3 regions of the Pseudarthrobacter sp. lyk4-40-TYG-27 genome follow, and region 2 is predicted to be linked to each of the others. Evidence: riboswitches for the same ligand, from Rfam matches in the RefSeq annotation. Region 2 holds a riboswitch; each other region holds the start of a gene.

Region 1 (5,545 bases), on a different contig from region 2:
GCAGGCCATGGCGCTGCGCCATTTCGAGGGGTACGTCCAGGGCTATTGCGGCGTCACGTCTGCTGATCATCACCATCCACCATACGGGAGCCCGCCAAATCGGGACGCTGCCCCGGAGCCCCTCAGCGGGCTGTCCCGGCAATCCGCTGGTCAGGACAGATCAAGGCTGCAGCCGGGATGCGGGGCGTCGCTGGAAACCCACAACGCCGTGGCGATCTCATCGGCGAGGTCGTATTCCCGGGCACCGCCGATCCGCACCACCAGCGCGCCGCCAAACGGCCGCCGCCCCAGCACTTCCACGCGGGCGTCAAGCTCGATGTCCTGTGAGGCAAGGTAACGGAGCAACTCAGGGTTGTCGTCGCTGATCCGGGTGATCCTGCCGGCGTGGCCTTCGTCCAGTTCGGCGAGGAGGTGGGCGCGCGGCATCAGCACCTGGCCGTCCGCCGTGGGAATGGGATCGCCGTGCGGATCCCGGCTGGGGTCCCCGAGCTTGGCGGCAATGCGCTCGATGAAGGTGTCCGACACCGCATGCTCCAGCTGTTCGGCTTCATCGTGCACTTCATCCCAGCTGTAGCCCAGGCGCTCCACGAGATAGGTTTCGATCAGCCGGTGGCGCCGCACCATGGCCAGCGCGAGCCGCAGTCCCGCCTCGGTCAGGGTCACGGCGCTGTACGGTTTGTGGTCCACCAGGCCCTGGTCCTTGAGCTTGCGGACCATCTCCGATACTGACGAGTTCGCAACCCCGAGCCGCTGCGCCAGTTGGGAGGACGTGATGGGCTTGTCCTGCCATTCAGTGAATGAATAGATGACCTTGACGTAGTCCTCGATGGAGGAGGATGGCGCGCTGGTCTTCACAGGCTCAAGCCTACCGGGTTTACTGCCGTGGCCGGGTCCGCGGGGCCTGCGGCGTCGGGCAAACCCATCCCGTTACGCTTTCACGGCGCGCCACGCCAAGGTGAGGTAGGGAAGATCGAGTTCCTGGTCGGGCGGGTAGGCCAGATGGTCGTGGAGGTACCAGTCCAGGTTCGCCAGGACCTTGGCCCTGGTTGACTCGCCGGCGCGCAGGTAATAGCTCCGGGACTTGGTGAGTTCCATCAGGTCCGTGGTGGTCACCTTGTCCTGCCAGTGTGTGACATGCCCTTCGAGCCCGGTGAATTCGGGCCCCACCACCGGCTTGTGGCCCGGGCGGTACACATCGCCGGCGTGCATGATCCTGGAGAGCCTGTGCACCCACGGCACCGAGGTATCCAGTTGGTTCCAGATGAGTCCGAGCGTTCCGTGCGGGCGCAGGACGCGGGCAAGTTCGGTGCTTGCAGGCAGCGCGTCGCACCAGTGCCAGGCCTGCGCCACGGTGACGACGTCGAAGGAGGCTTCGGCCAGCCCCGTCGCCTCCGCGGTCCCCGCCATGGCCGTGGCAGCAGGGCAGTGTGCCGAGAGTTGGGCGAGCATGTCCGTGGAAGGGTCGATGGCGGTTACCTCCAGGCCAAGCTCCAGCAGCAGGGCCGTAAACTTCCCGGTACCGGCCCCGACATCGAGTGCGTCACGGGCCTGCGCCGGGACCAGCCACCGGGCTGACTCCGCGGGGTAGCCCGGCCTGACGCGCTGGTAGTGCCGTCCGCCGTCGCGGAAACTGCCGCCAAGTTCCCGCCGGCGCCCGTGATCAAGCTTGGGGCCACCCCGAACCACGCGTGGACTCCTTCAATTCCGACTGTTGATGCCCCTCGAATTTACCGCACCCCCTTTGGACATGTGGTGGGGGAGCAGGAGCGGGAGGAGCCCTAGTCGTCGATACAGGGGGCCGCGCCGGCCGTGCCCGGGGTGTTGGGTGCCCAGTGCGGGTAGGTGCGGGAGTCGTTGGCGGGCACCCAACGGCCTGCGTCAACCACGTAGTCCCAGCCCAGTCCGTTGCTGCGCAGTGCGCGGATGCCGGCAAGAAGGCGTTCGGCATCCTCCAGCCGGGATCCGACGCCGAAGCTCGCCCGGAGTGATCCGTTGGGCAGGCCCAGGCGTTTCAGCAGCGGGTGGGCGCAGAAGCGTCCGTCCCGCAGGCCCACGCCGTGCTCCGCCGAGAGGTAGGCGGCCACCAGCCCGGCGTCGTAGCCTGCAACCGAGAAATTGACCACGCCGATGGTGTCCGTTTCCGGATTGGTGTCCTTGAAGATCTGGTGGACGGTGACGCCGTCGATGCCCTGGAGGCCCTCCACCAGGAAGGAGCGGATGGCGGACTCGTGGGCGTGCCAGCGTTCCTGGTCCAGTTCCGCGATCACCTGGGTGGCGCGGGCCAGCGTGGCGGCTCCCAGGACGTTGGGCGATCCCCCCTCATGGCGGGCCGGGCCGGTGGCCCAGCTGACGCCGTCGAGCCTTGCTTCCTTGACGGCACCGCCCCCGGCCAGGTGCGGGACACCGGCGTCCAGCCAGTCAGCACGTCCCACCAGGACGCCTGCGCCGAACGGCGCGTAGAGCTTGTGCCCGGAGAACGCAAGGTAGTCGACGTCGTCCGTGCTGATGTCCACCCGGCGATGCGGCGCAAGCTGGGCGGCGTCCACCACGATCCGTGCGCCGTACTGGTGCGCCAGCGCGGCCAAGGCCCGGATGGGGAGGATCTCGCCGGTGACGTTGGAAGCGCCGGTGACGGCCAGCAGGCTGACCCCGCCCTGCTCAAGTTCGGTGCGGACTGCCTCCAAAGTGCCGCTGATGGTGTCCGCGGCGACAATGCTGCGGTGCGGGACGCCCTGCCAGGGCAGGAGGTTGGCGTGGTGTTCGATGTCCAGGTAAAGGACATCTCCGGCGGGGCGGCCGTCCGCCAGCGGCAGGCAGCCGGCCAGCAGGTTCAGGGAGTCGGTGGTGTTGCGGGTGAAGACGACCGAATCGCCGGGGCGCCCTCCCACGAAGTCGCGGACAATGTTGCGTGCGTTTTCGTACACTGAGGTGCTGATCTGGGATGCGTAGCCGGCGCCCCGGTGGACACTCGCGTAGTACGGGAGGATCTCGTTCAGGTACGCGGACACCACTGACAGCGCCGGTGCGGAGGCGCCGTAGTCGAGGTTTGCGTAGCGGACGTGGCCGCCGGAGATCAGCGGCGCCTGGATCTCGGCGCCGGTGACCGCGGCGAGGGGCCGGCCGGCGACGGCCTGTCGCGGATCCGCCGCGGCGGCGTTGGCGGTGGCGGAAAGGGGGGAGACGGTGGCAGTTGTCACAGAGACCTCACTTGGATACAGGACTCCGGCACAGTGGAATCCGCGCTTGCCGTATCCGCTCCGGACCGGCCTGGTCGTCACCCGGGGCACCCCACCGCGAATGGAGGGTTGCCGGCCAGCAAACCGGGGTTTTGCGCTGGCACTCGTGACCTGGATAAAAGCGTAGAACATGGAATGGGCAGGACTAAAGCCGCGGCAATTGTTAAGGCTTTTGTTACGCCCTGCCGAAGAAACGGCCGCGGACGCCCCCTCAAGGAGGCGTCCGGCGTCGTATTGTTCGATTATTGTGCCGCTAGGGCGACTGCTGGAGCAGGTCGTCGAGGTCCGGGTTCAGCCGGTGCAGCACCTCTGAATGCAGGATCGAGTTCGTGGCCAGGGCATTGCCGCCGAACGGGCCATCCTCGCCTTCGAGGGACGTGAAGCGGCCGCCGGCCTCCACCACGATCGGTACCAGGGCGGCCATGTCGTACAGGTTCAGTTCGGGTTCGCAGGCGATATCCACCGAGCCTTCCGCCACCATGCAGTAGGACCAGAAGTCTCCGTACGCCCGGGTCCGCCACACGTCTTCCGTCAGGCCGAGGAAGTCGTCAAGGTTTCCGCGTTCCTTCCAGCCGCCCAGGCTGGAATAGGAGAGGGAGGCGTCGGCCAGGTTTGAGACGTTGGAAACCCGAAGCCGGGTGGCGGCGGCCAGGGACCTGCCCATGTACGCGCCCATGCCTTTGGCAGCCCACCAGCGCTTGCCCAGTGCCGGAGCGCTGACGACGCCCACCACCGGCTCGCCCTCGTCCACCAGGGCGATCAGCGTGGCCCAGACCGGGACGCCGCGGACGAAGTTCTTGGTCCCGTCGATGGGATCGATGATCCAGCGCCGCGAGCCGTGGCCGGTGCTGCCGAATTCCTCACCCAGAACGGCATCGCGGGGCCGGGAGCGGGAGAGTTGGCCTCGGATGGCCTCCTCGGCCGCCTTGTCGGCGTCGGTGACCGGCGTCAGGTCCGGCTTGGTCTCGACGTGGAGGTCCAGGGCCTTGAACCGGCTCATCGTCTGGTCGTCCACGGAGTCGGCCAGGACGTGGGCCAGGCGCAGGTCATCGTTGTAACTCGAAGCGGGTTGGATCATGGTTCCAAACTACCGTCTGCGGGCGTTTCTGCCGGGAGAACGCGTCAGTTGACGCTGCCAAGCTCCTTCGTTTCCTGTGCTTCCATCCTTGGATCGGCGCCGAGCAGCCGCCGCAGGGACGCCAGGCGGGCGGCGCCGGTAGGGCCGGCGTGTCCGCCGTCCACCCACTCGTCCAGCCCGCAGTTGACCGCCGTTGCCGTGTGCTTGCAGCCCCGCTCGCAGTTTTCGATGCCCGGGGAGAGATCCGGGAACGAGCGCAGGATCCTGTCCGGGTCCACGTGCGCCAGGCCAAAGGACCGGATCCCCGGGGTGTCGATGATCCAGCTGCCGGGCGGCGCGTCCGCGAGCCGAAGTGCCAGTGCCGACGACGACGTGTGCCGGCCGCGCCCGGTGACGGCGTTGACGCCGCCGGTGGCGCGCTCGGCGCCCGTGAGTGCGTTCACCATAGTGGATTTGCCCACCCCGGAATGCCCCAGCATCACGGTGACGGTGCCGTCGAGGTGTGCGCGGAGGGCGGCCACCGCAGCGCTGTCCAGCCGGGCGGAGAGGCCGTCGTCGGACCGCGCGTCGATCCCGGAGGCCTGTGCGTCGGCGGTCTTGCTGATGATGACGGGGAAGTCCAGGTGCGTGTAATTGGAGAGGAGCTCGGCGGGATCCTTGACGTCGGCCTTGGTCACCAGCAGGATCGGCGCGATCCCGGCGTCGTAGGCCGCCACCAGGGCGCGGTCAATGAAGCCTGTGCGGGGCTCGGGGTTGGCGGCCGCCACGACGATGACCAGCTGGTCCGCGTTGGCCACCACGGCGCGCTCCACGGGGTCGGTATCGTCGGCACTGCGGCGAAGCAGGGTGCGGCGGTCCTGAATTCTCACCAGCCGGGCCAGCGTGTCCGGGGCTCCGGAGACATCCCCCACCAGGGAGACGAAGTCGCCGGCCACCACGGGATTGCGGCGAAGCTCGCGGGCCCGCGCAGCGATGACCACCCGCTCATTGTCCGAGTCCTCACCCACCACCGCGGTGTACCGCCCACGGTCCACCGTGATGATCCGGCCGGTTACGGCGTCATCGTGGCTGGGGCGGTCTTTGGTGCGTGGCCTGGAGCCTTTCTTGCTCGGGCGGATCCTGACGTCCGATTCGTCCCAGGAATCAGTGCTCCGCGCCACTGCCGCGCCCTTCCGGTCCGGCAGCGGACGTGCCCTCCTGGGCCAGCATGCCTGCCCACAGCTGTGGGAAG
Region 2 (5,545 bases):
AACGGTGCTTTGTCCGAAGCCGGGTGGTCCAGGACCTCCACAACTTCGAGGTATTTGTGCCCGGCGAGGGGGATGATCATATTCCGGGTGCCGAACCGGGGGTGGACCCCGCCCTTCACTGCCTCAACGCCGAGGGCAGTTGAAATACGTTCGGTAGTGGCCGCGAGGCCATCGTGTTCACAGGCGTAAGAGACGTGATCCATGCGCATGGCAACATCTTGGCACTTTGTGATCGGGCTCTCAGCTAAGGGTACCCTTACTGGAATCGTGGCTGTTCGGACCGTCCCCGCCCGTCAGCTGCCACCCTCGCGGGCCCCACGGCCCGCACACAGCGGCAAGACCATGTTCGTCACAATGCTGTCCCGGCCGGAGTGATGTTCCTACACTGGGCGCAGGTCATGAGTGCCAGCGTTAAGCCCCGGCTCGCTGGCCGGCAACCCTCCATCCGCGGTGGGGTGCCCCGGGTGAGGACCAGGCTGTCCGGCAATTGCCGGAAGCAAGCGCGGCCCGTGGTGCTCCCAGCATGCCGGGCCCATGTCATAGGAGACTGAGATGTCCAACGGATGGTCCTTCGAAACCCGCCAGATCCATGCAGGCCAGGAGCCTGACAGCGCCACCGGGGCCCGCGCCCTTCCCATCTACCAGACCACGTCATTCGTGTTCCCGAGCGCCGAGAGCGCAGCCAACCGTTTTGCGCTGGCCGAACTGGCGCCGATCTACACCCGCATCGGCAACCCCACCCAGGACGCGGTGGAGCAGCGGATCGCCAGCCTCGAAGGTGGCCTGGCCGCTTTGCTGCTGAGCTCGGGGCAGGCCGCGGAGACCTTCGCCGTCCTGAATATCGCCGAGGCCGGGGACCACATCGTGGCCAGCCCCAGCCTGTACGGCGGCACCTACAACCTGTTCGCCCACACCCTGAAGAAGTTCGGCATCGCGGTCACCTTCGTGGAAGATCCGGACAACCTGGATCAGTGGCGGAATGCCGTTCAGCCCAACACCAAACTGTTCTTTGGCGAGGTGGTATCCAACCCGCGCCAGGACGTCTTGGACATCGAAGGCATCTCCCAGGTGGCCCACGACGCCGGCGTTCCCCTGATCGTGGACAACACCCTGTCCACTCCCTACCTGATCCGGCCGCTGGAGTGGGGTGCGGACATCGTGATCCACTCCGCCACCAAGTACCTGGGCGGTCATGGCTCGGCGATTGCCGGCGTCATCGTCGACTCCGGCAAGTTCGATTTCGGCAAGGACCCCGACCGGTTCCCCGGTTTCAACACCCCGGATCCCACCTACAACGGGCTGGTCTACGCCCGGGACCTTGGCGAGGGCGGCGCACTGGGCGCCAACCTTTCCTACATCCTCAAAGCCCGTGTCCAGTTGCTGCGCGACCTTGGCTCGGCGGTTTCGCCCTTCAACGCCTTCCTGATTTCGCAGGGCCTGGAAACGCTGAGCCTGCGGGTGGAACGGCACGTTTCCAACGCCACGGAGGTGGCGCGCTGGCTGGAGGGAAGGGACGACGTCGAATCGGTCGCCTACGCGGGGCTGCCGTCCAGCCCCTGGTACGAACGGGGCCGCAAGTACGGGCCCAAGGGGACCGGCGCCGTCGTCGCTTTCAACCTGGCCGGGGGCGCGGAGGCGGGCAAGCGCTTCGTCGACGCCCTGGAACTGCACTCGCACGTCGCCAACATCGGCGACGTCCGTTCGCTTGTCATCCATCCGGCGTCGACCACCCACAGCCAGCTCTCGCCCGAGCAGCAGGTGGTGGCCGGCGTCAATCCGGGGCTGGTCCGCTTGTCGGTTGGCTTGGAGCACATCGACGACATCCTGGCCGACCTGGAGGCCGGTTTCCGCGCGGCCAAGGGCGGCGCCGACGCCTGACCGCCGGCACGCCGGGGCGCTGCCGGCCGGCAGCGCCGGGAAGTCACAACCAGTCACACTCTTGGCCTGGACCGGGGGGTGTTTCGTACACTCGAACCAGGTCATGAGTGCCAGTGACAGCCCCGGCTTGCTGGCCGGCAACCCTCCTTCCGCGGTGGGGTGCCCCGGGTGAAGACCTGGCCTGCCGGTCAAATGACGGCAGGCAAGCGCGTAGAAGAGGTCTTGCCATGACGGTTACCGTCGCCCGTAACACCATTCCCGAACACGGAGTTGTCCGCTACGCCTCCATCGGAGGACTCGAGCTCGAGGGCGGCGGCTACCTGCCGGATGTCACCCTGGCGTACGAGACCTGGGGCACGCTGAACGCGGACGGCAGCAACGCCATCCTGATCGAGCACGCCCTGACGGGCAGCACCCACGTGACCCGGGGCGACACCGACGAAGAGGGCTGGTGGGAACAGCTGGCCGGTCCTGGGGCGCCCGTCGATACGGACAGGTTCTTCGTGGTGTCCGTCAACATTGTGGGCGGCTGCTACGGGTCCACGGGCCCGTCGTCGGCCGCCCCCGACGGAGCACCCTGGGGCTCACGCTTCCCCCTGGTCACCCTGCGGGACAGTACTGTTGCCGAGGCCCGGCTGGCGGACCAGCTGGGCATCGGGAGCTGGTACGCCGTCCTTGGCGGTTCCATGGGGGGTGCCCGCGCCCTGGAGTGGGCGGTGACCTACCCTGGCCGGGTGCAGCGCTGCGCCGTCATCTCGGTCGGCGCTGCCAGCACGGCTGAACAGATCGCTTTCGCCCAGGCCCAGACCTTGGCCATCCGCCAGGATCCGAACTTCAACGGCGGCGACTACTACGGCGGACCGTGTCCGGAAGACGGACTGGCCCTGGCACGGCGGATCGCCCACATCACGTACCGGTCCGCCGCGGAACTGGAAGGGCGCTTCGGCCGGGAACCCCAGGCCCCCGAGTCGCCCCTGCACGGCGGACTGCTGGCAAACCGCGGACGCTACCAGGTGGAAAGCTATCTGGACCACCAGGGCAGGAAGCTCGTCCGCCGGTTCGACGCCAACAGCTATATCGCCCTCACCGAGGCGTTGATGAGCCACGATGTCTGCCGTGGCCGCGGGCCGCTGGCCGAGACCCTGGCCTCCGCCACCGCCCGGTTCTTCGTTGCCGCCGTGGACTCCGACCGGCTCTACTTCCCGTCCCAGTCCCGCGAATTGGCCCAGGCCCTGCCGGGTGAGGTTGACGTGCATATGATCTCGGCACCGATAGGCCATGACGGCTTCCTGACCGAGATCGGACAGCTGGGGAACCAGCTCCGGACGACGTTCCTGGCCTAGCTGCGCCCGTCCCGGCAGCGGCCGGCTGCTGCCCTGCGGTGCTTCCGGTGCACGCTGCCGGTGGACGCCGCGGTGCCACAGTGCTGCAGGCCCGGGGTGGAAGTACGGCATGATCGTGTCATGAAAGCCGCCGTCCTGTATTCGACCGTTCCCGCCGCCGGACAGGCACCAGGAAAACCCGCCTACGCTGACGCGAAGCCCCTGATCCTGCAGGAACTGGACCAACCGCAGCCGCGCGCCGGTGAGCTTGGGGTTGCCATCACCTATTCGAGCCTGTGCCATTCGGACCTGTCCGTGGTGGACGGCTCCAGGGTCCGGCCGCTTCCGATGGCATTGGGCCACGAGGCGGTGGGGCGGGTGGTGTCCGTGGGCGACGGGGTAGCCGATGTGTCCGTGGGAGACCACGTGGTGCTCGTTTTCGTGCCCAGTTGCGGCCACTGCCGGGCCTGCCGGGCCGGGAGGCCCGCGCTTTGCCACCGCGCTGCAGAGGTCAACGGCTCCGGTGACCTGTCGCATGGGCCGGCCTTGCTGCGCACGCCGGCGGGGGAGCGCATCAACCACCATTTGGGCGTCTCGGCGTTTGCGGATTACGCCGTGGTGGCGCGGGAGTCGGTGGTGGTGATTGACGACGACGTCCCGGACACCGTCGCGGCGATGTTTGGTTGCGCCGTGCTCACCGGAATGGGGGCCGTGCTCAATACGGCAGGCGTCAGCCCGGGGCAGTCCGTGGCTGTCTTCGGCATCGGCGCAGTAGGCTTATCGGCCGTCATGGCGGCCCGCCTCGCCGGGGCCGCCGGAGTGATTGCCATCGATCCGAATCCGGGCAAGCACCCCTTGGCCCTGGACGCCGGTGCCACGGCGGTGGGAACGCCTGCGGATGCGCCCCGTCTTGTTGCCGAGGCTGCCGGTGACGGGGTGGATGTGGCCGTCGAAGCAGTCGGCTCGGCCGGCGTGATAGCAACTTGCCTGGATCTGGTGACGCGGGGTGGCGCGGTTGTCTCGGTGGGACTGCCCCATCCGTCAGCTGAACTGGCCGTTCCCGCACTGCAGTTCGCAGGAGCCGGCAAACGGCTCCTCGGCTCCTACATGGGCGACGCGGTTCCCCGCCGAGACATCCCGGCGTACCTTGGCTACTGGCGGGAAGGCAGGCTTCCGGTGGAACTTCTGCACACCGATACCCGGCCGCTGGCCGAAATCAATGAAGGCCTGGATGCGCTGGCGTCCGGGCAAGTGGTCAGGCGGCTCTTCCGGGCTTGAGGCGTTGCTCCGGGCTTGAGGCGTGGCGGCGGCTGGGGCTCAGCCGTTCATGATGTCGCTGCGGCGCTTCATGTAGTCCTCCATGGACATTTCGCCGTTGCTGTACTGCTGGTCCAGTTCTGCGAGCTTCCGGGCACGGAATCCCTGGGGCGCTCCCGGCGGGGGAACGGCCGGGCCTGGAGGCGGGCCGGCCGGCGTGTGGCCGGTACCCTGCTGCTGGCCGGGGAACTGCTGGCCCAGACCCTGCTGGCCCGGGAACTGCTGGCCCGGGAACTGCTGGCCCGGGAACTGCTGGAACGGCGGTTCCTGGGGCGCGCCGTAGCGGGGGTCCGGCATGGGGGGCTGCCCGTACTGGTAGGGCTGTGGCTGTGATTCACCGGCCGGGGTGGGCTGGCGGAAGCCGCCGGAGTAGTAGTCCTGCTGGGTGTAGCCGTCGCGGGGCTGGTTGCTCTGCGGCCCCGCGGACCCGGGAAACCGGCCGGACCCGGGGAACCCGCCCGGCCCGTACTGTCCCGGAAACTGGCCAGGGTACTGGCCCGGCAAGCCTTGGTCCCGGTCCCGCCGTGCCATGGACCGCCGGTACATCCGCATGGCCATGGGGACAACGAAGGACAGGATGATGATCCACAAAAACAAGCTGCTCACGGTGCCGCGCCTCTCAAAGGTTGTCCCTCCAGCGTAACCCCGTGCGGTCCTACCGGCGGCTGGGTTCCGAGGTTCCCAGCGGACCCTCGCCGGACCCCAACGGAACGCCCGGGCCAAAGACGGGACCCGGCGTCGGCCGTTTCGCCGTGACGCCGTCACCGGAGGACTGGTGCCGGAGCCGGCGCAGGACCCAGGGCACGAAGTATTCGCGCGCCCACACCAAGTCCCCGGTCCTTGCCTCGCGCCAGGTCCGGGGCGGCAGATCCTTGGGCTGGAGGGGTTCCAGCGAATGTTCAACGTTAAGCGAGTCCAGCACCATGGCCGCGATGGTGTGGTGCCCCAACGGGGAGAAGTGCAGCCTGTCCTGGTCCCACATCTGCGGATCGCTCAGTTGCCGGAGGGACCACATGTCGGCGATGACG
Region 3 (5,545 bases), on a different contig from region 2:
ACGAAACTCAGCAGAGGAGCCAGCATGCCCATTGCAACCCCAGAGATCTACGCCGAGATGATCGACCGCGCGAAGGCGGGCGGATTCGCCTTCCCCGCCGTCAACGTCACGTCCTCGCAGACGCTGAACGCGGCACTGCGAGGCTTCGCGGAGGCGGAGTCCGACGGCATCGTGCAGGTCTCCACCGGCGGCGCCGCCTACTGGTCCGGCGCGTCCACCAAGGACATGGTTGCCGGCTCCCTGGGTTTCGCAGCCTTCGCCCGCGAAGTTGCCAAGAACTACAACGTCAACATCGCCCTGCACACGGACCACTGCCCCAAGGACAAGCTGGACGGCTTTGTCCTGCCGCTGCTTGAGGCTTCCGAGGCCGAGGTCAAGGCCGGCCGCAACCCGCTCTTCAACTCCCACATGTGGGACGGCTCCGCCGAAACCCTGCAGGAGAACCTGCGCATTGCCCGCGACCTGCTCCAGCGCACGGCTGCCGCCAAGATGATCCTCGAGGTGGAGATCGGCACGGTCGGCGGCGAGGAAGACGGCGTCGAAAACGCCATCAATGACAAGCTTTACACCACGGTCGAGGACGCCCTGGCCACCATCGACGCCCTGGGCGCCGGCGAAAACGGCCGCTACATCACCGCACTGACCTTCGGCAACGTCCACGGCGTGTACAAGCCCGGCGGCGTCAAGCTGCGCCCGGAGATCCTCAAGGACATCCAGGCCCAGGTGGGCGCGAAGATCGGCAAGGACAACCCGTTCGACCTCGTGTTCCACGGCGGCTCCGGATCCTCTGACCAGGAAATCGCCGACGCCGTCTCCTACGGGGTTATCAAGATGAACATCGACACCGACACCCAGTACGCCTACACCCGCCCGGTGGCCGACCACATGTTCAAGAACTACGACGGCGTCCTGAAGGTTGATGGCGAAGTGGGCAACAAGAAGACCTACGACCCCCGCGTCTGGGGCGCTTCCGCCGAAGCCGGCCTGGCGGCCCGCGTGGTGGAAGCCACCAAGCAGCTCGGTTCGGCCGGAAAGACGTTCTAGATGTCGGATGAGTTCCGCAAGAACCTGATGGGACCTGAGCCCACGCTCCTGCCTGCCGAGACCGAGGTCAATGCGCAGCTGGAAGCCGGGCACGAGGCCCTGGACCTGGTGGAAAAGCACCCCACGTCCTCACTGTTGTGGGCGATCCTGGCTGAGGAAGCGTGGACCGAGGGCCGGACCATCGACTCCTACGCGTACGCCCGAGTGGGCTACCACCGCGGACTGGACGCGCTGCGCCGCAACGGTTGGCGCGGCGTCGGGCCCATCCCGTGGGAGCACGAGCCGAACCGCGGGTTCCTCCGTGCGCTTTACTCGCTGGGCAGGGCTTCGTCGGCTATTGGGGAAGCGGACGAGCCGGAGCGGATCGAGAAGTTCCTGAACGACTCCGATCCCGCGGCGAAGGCAGCCATCGAGGGCTAGATACGACTAATTACGACGACGGCAGGTCACCTTCCCAGCGAAGGTGACCTGCCGTCGTCGGTGGTTGAGCCGCGTCGAAACCCTAGGCCTGGTGGGCGATGCCGGTGCGTGCCATGGCATCGGCGTACGCCGTGTGCATGTCCGCGAGGAACTCCTCCTGGCGGGCCGGTGAACCGGCGAAGGCGCGGCCACTCAGGGAGCGGACCTTGTAGGTCTTGAGGCCGCGGCGCCACAGCAGCGGGACTTCGGTCTTCAGCAGCAGGTTGGCCAGGCGGTTTGCCTCCGTGCCGTGCGCCACGATCACGGAGGCGCGGGGGACCAGGGCGAGGAACTTCAGCAGCGGCTTCAAACCTGCCTGCACCTGGTCCGGGGTGAATTTTCCGTTGGCCTCCCCCGGGACGTGCCACGGGTGGACGTTCCAGGGCATCACGAATTCCGGGCGCAGGCCCAGCTTCCACTGGATGCCCAGCATGCGGGTCGCGGCGTCCTGGTCACCGGCAGTGATGAAACCGGACTGGTCCATCTCGCCAATATTGGAGTACAGGCTGATGATGCGGCATTCCTCAACATCGTGCATGGGGTCCACGTAGGGCACCACGGTTCCGGGCTTCGCTTCCTGCAGGGAATCGCACAGCTCGTTGACAGCGGCAACGCTGGGCTCGTAACGGCGGCTCATGAGCTGTTCGTGGAATGTTTCGGGGGCCAGTGCGGTCATGAAGGGCTGGTTCTCCTGCGGGGATTGATGTTGCGTCCACCGCCGAAAATGGGCGCACGGTGGCGCAGCTCATCAACGGTGGTTAGTTGGGGTGGGCCGATTCCGGGTCGGCCTTTGCCAGTTTACCAAGCCCGGAGAAACGAAACGCCGGTCCAGCGCACCTCATTCATGGCGCAGTGGACCGGCGGTCATTCCCGGAAGGGGCGGATAACTACCAGAGGCGCACGGTGGCGCGGCGGGCGCCCTCGCCAAGAGCCTCCAGCTTGGCGAATGCGATCTGCGGATGCACCCGGCCGCCCAGGCCGCAGTCGGTGGATGCGATGACGTTCTCGCGTCCCACCAGCTTGGCGAAGCGGACAATCCGGTCCGCCACCAGGTCCGGGTGCTCCACCACATTGGTGGCGTGGGAGACGACGCCGGGAATGATCACTTTGCCCTCAGGAAGGGTGGTGTCCTCCCAGACACGCCATTCGTGCTCGTGGCGGACATTGGCCGCCTCGAAGGAGTACGCGCCGGCGTTGACCTGCAGCACTGAGCCGATGATGTCGGCGAATGGGATGTCCGTAGTGTGCGGACCATGCCAGGAGCCCCAGCAAACGTGCAGCCGGACCTGTTCCTGCGGAAGGTCCCGCAAGGCCCAGTTGGTGGCCTCGACGCGCAGCTGGATGAACTTCAGGTAGTCCTCCAGGGACGGCTCCGGGTTGATCTGGTCCCAGCTCTCGGCCAGGGACGGATCGTCGAGCTGGACCGTCAGGCCGGCGTCGATGATGGCTTTGTATTCCTCGCGCATCGCATCGGCGCAGGCGTAGACGAGCTCCTCATCGTTCTTGTAGTACTCATTGGCGACGCGGGCGCAGGAACCGGGGGAGAGGGACGCCACGAATCCTTCGCTGAGGCCTGCCGCGGCGAGCCCGGTCTTCAGGTTCTTGATGTCCGAAGCCACCAGGTCATGGCCGGTATATGTCAGGGGCCCGGCGATCTTGGGTTGGGACACGCTCTTCCGGTGCGCCAAGATCCCGGAGGAGGGATCGCTGTACGCCTCATTGAACGCCTGCCGGTCCCGCCGGTCGGGGAAGGACGTCAGGACAACGTTTCCGGGGGACGACCGCCGGACTTCGGCTTCAGCCCACCGGTCCACGGTGGTCGGCTCCAGGCCGCCGAGCCGGGCGAAGGAGTAGTTCCACCAGGCCCCGTAGTCCACGGAGTTGGACATCGTATGCCCGTACTCGCCGTCGTTGGGGATATCGATGCCCAGGTCCTTCTGGCGCTGGACCACGCCCACAACGGAGTCTTCCAGGAGCTCCAGGAACGCCGGGGTGATCCCGTCGGATTCCTTTGCGGTGTTGGCTGCGATGAGTTCATCGGTGCGAGGCAGGGACCCGGCGTGGGTGGCGCGAATATGGTCGGTGTTGAGGGGCATGCTGGAATCTTCCTTCCATCGGTCCTGGCAGTAGCACCTTCGGCCGGCAGCTTTCCTGCCGGACCGTGGTTGCTGCGGCGTCATTGAGCCAGGTCTCTCAGCCGCTCCGGATGGTCCACTCTTACCTAAATCCATGAACCGCCCGTGGGCAAATGCGGTTCAGAATACGGCGGATCAGTGTTGGGCGGTGGCGCTCCCCGGCAATAGCCCAACCCGTTCCCAGGTTTTGTCCAGTCTATTGACAGCTTTCGTCAAGCTTGGTTGGCTGTCTGTCACGGGCCGTAATGGGGAACATGGCGGCTGAACGCACCCGATGCACTCGAAAGAGGTAACGCACTGTGACGAAATCTTTGAGGACCCTTGCCGTATCCGGCGCGCTGGCGCTGGCCGTCTTCGCCGGGTCCGCCCCGATGGCCCACGCAGTTGGCGAAGGCCCGAACTACGGCGGCAACGGCCAGATCACCACCAGCAAGCTGGCTACGTACAGTCAGATGGTCTCCTTCCTGAAGGACCAGGACGCCAAGCAACCGGCCATGGAGCTGGAAGTGATCGGCCAGACGGTCAAGGGCCGCGATATCCACCTGGTCAAATACATCTCTGACCCGGCCAAGCCCACCATCCTCTACCTGACCCAGCAGCATGGCAACGAACAGCTCACCACCGAGGGCGCCATGGAATTCGTCAAGCACCTGGGCACGGGCAAGTCGTCCGGCATCCTGGACGGCGTCAATATCCTGATCGTGCCCATGCTCAATGCCGACGGCGCCATGGGGGACGTGAATTTTTCCTTGGACGACTACCTCGCCAAAGGCGACCGCCACCTGACGCGTTACAACGCAGAGGGCGTGGACCTGAACCGGGACCACGTGGCCAAGGTCCAGCCGGAGACCCAGGCGCTGCACAGCAACGTGATGCGCAAGTACCGCGTCGATTACATGATCGACCTGCACCACCAGGGCACCCGCGCTGAACGCGACGGCAAGCTGGTGTCCGGGTCAATCCTGTACCCCACCACCCCGAACGCCGATCCCGCCGTTGTCGAGAAATCCAAGCGGCTTGGTGCCGTGGTTTTCAACAACGTGGACTCCACCGGCTGGGGCCACCTGGGCAAGTACCAGGGCGGCAGTGCGGAGACCATCAGCCGCAACGGCATCTCCGTGGAATACGGCATTGCCACCCTGCTTTTCGAGATGCGCGGCATGTCGGACCACTACTTGGACGGCTACGCGCTGGGGCAGCGGAGCAACGGCTACCTGATCAAGCAGACGGTCACCACCCTGACCTCCACCGCCGCGGCGATCGCGGACGGTTCCATTGCCGACGCCGACACCTCCTTCTGGGACACTCTCGCCGAACAGACGTCCCGGCCGGCCGGGGAAGCCGAGGACGAGTAAGGGACCAGGCCCGCCGCAGTCCCTTGCGGGGCCGCGGCGGGCCCATCGAGTGGACAAAGTGCCTGATCCGCTAAACTTGGGTGGTAAGAGCCCCGGAACTCTTGCATCGCTGAGCCGCCCCGCGGTCCGGCGATGGCCGGTCTGTTCGGGGCATTCTCATGAACGGCGCTGCGCAGGTCCGCTCCCCGCGGCCGGACCCGGGCAGCCCGAACGAATGGGGGAGGATCCCATGCCAGCAATTGTGATCGTAGGAGCCCAGTGGGGCGACGAAGGAAAAGGCAAGGCCACCGACCTTCTGGGCGGCCGTGTTGACTACGTCGTCAAGCCCAACGGCGGGAACAACGCCGGGCACACCGTCGTCGTAGGCGGTGAAAAGTACGAACTCAAACTGCTGCCCGCAGGCATTCTCAGCCCCAACGCGGTGCCCATCATCGGCAATGGCTGTGTGGTGAACCTCGAAGCCCTTTTCCAGGAGATCGACGGACTCCAGGCCCGCGGCGCCGATACCTCGCGGCTCCGCGTGTCCGCCAACGCCCACCTGGTGGCCCCCTA

The links. Region 2 has a riboswitch for S-adenosylmethionine ahead of metX (homoserine O-acetyltransferase MetX). Riboswitches for the same ligand answer to the same signal wherever they lie in the genome.
Region 1: linked by a shared signal. The riboswitch ahead of QRM96_RS13220 (aminotransferase class V-fold PLP-dependent enzyme) and the one ahead of metX (homoserine O-acetyltransferase MetX) in region 2 are both predicted to bind S-adenosylmethionine.
Region 3: linked by a shared signal. The riboswitch ahead of QRM96_RS17550 (cobalamin-independent methionine synthase II family protein) and the one ahead of metX (homoserine O-acetyltransferase MetX) in region 2 are both predicted to bind S-adenosylmethionine.

Annotation. Positions count from the first base shown of each region.
Region 1 is NZ_JARVSH010000006.1:307,817-313,361, reverse strand. It holds gene QRM96_RS13235 (hypothetical protein) at 1-70, opposite strand, end outside; gene QRM96_RS13230 (metal-dependent transcriptional regulator) at 151-855, opposite strand; gene QRM96_RS13225 (class I SAM-dependent methyltransferase) at 928-1,686, opposite strand; gene QRM96_RS13220 (aminotransferase class V-fold PLP-dependent enzyme) at 1,779-3,197, opposite strand; SAM riboswitch class IV at 3,235-3,348, opposite strand; gene hisN (histidinol-phosphatase) at 3,490-4,314, opposite strand; gene rsgA (ribosome small subunit-dependent GTPase A) at 4,359-5,474, opposite strand; gene aroA (3-phosphoshikimate 1-carboxyvinyltransferase) at 5,458-5,545, opposite strand, start outside.
Region 2 is NZ_JARVSH010000011.1:883-6,427, forward strand. It holds gene QRM96_RS18075 (VOC family protein) at 1-209, opposite strand, end outside; SAM riboswitch class IV at 395-509, shown strand; gene QRM96_RS18080 (bifunctional o-acetylhomoserine/o-acetylserine sulfhydrylase) at 553-1,878, shown strand; SAM riboswitch class IV at 1,978-2,093, shown strand; gene metX (homoserine O-acetyltransferase MetX) at 2,106-3,221, shown strand; gene QRM96_RS18090 (alcohol dehydrogenase catalytic domain-containing protein) at 3,342-4,478, shown strand; gene QRM96_RS18095 (hypothetical protein) at 4,518-5,123, opposite strand; gene QRM96_RS18100 (SGNH/GDSL hydrolase family protein) at 5,173-5,545, opposite strand, start outside.
Region 3 is NZ_JARVSH010000010.1:87,997-93,541, reverse strand. It holds gene fbaA (class II fructose-bisphosphate aldolase) at 25-1,044, shown strand; gene QRM96_RS17560 (DUF3151 domain-containing protein) at 1,045-1,464, shown strand; gene QRM96_RS17555 (uracil-DNA glycosylase family protein) at 1,547-2,179, opposite strand; gene QRM96_RS17550 (cobalamin-independent methionine synthase II family protein) at 2,391-3,599, opposite strand; SAM riboswitch class I at 3,612-3,716, opposite strand; gene QRM96_RS17545 (M14 family zinc carboxypeptidase) at 3,938-4,993, shown strand; gene QRM96_RS17540 (adenylosuccinate synthase) at 5,223-5,545, shown strand, end outside.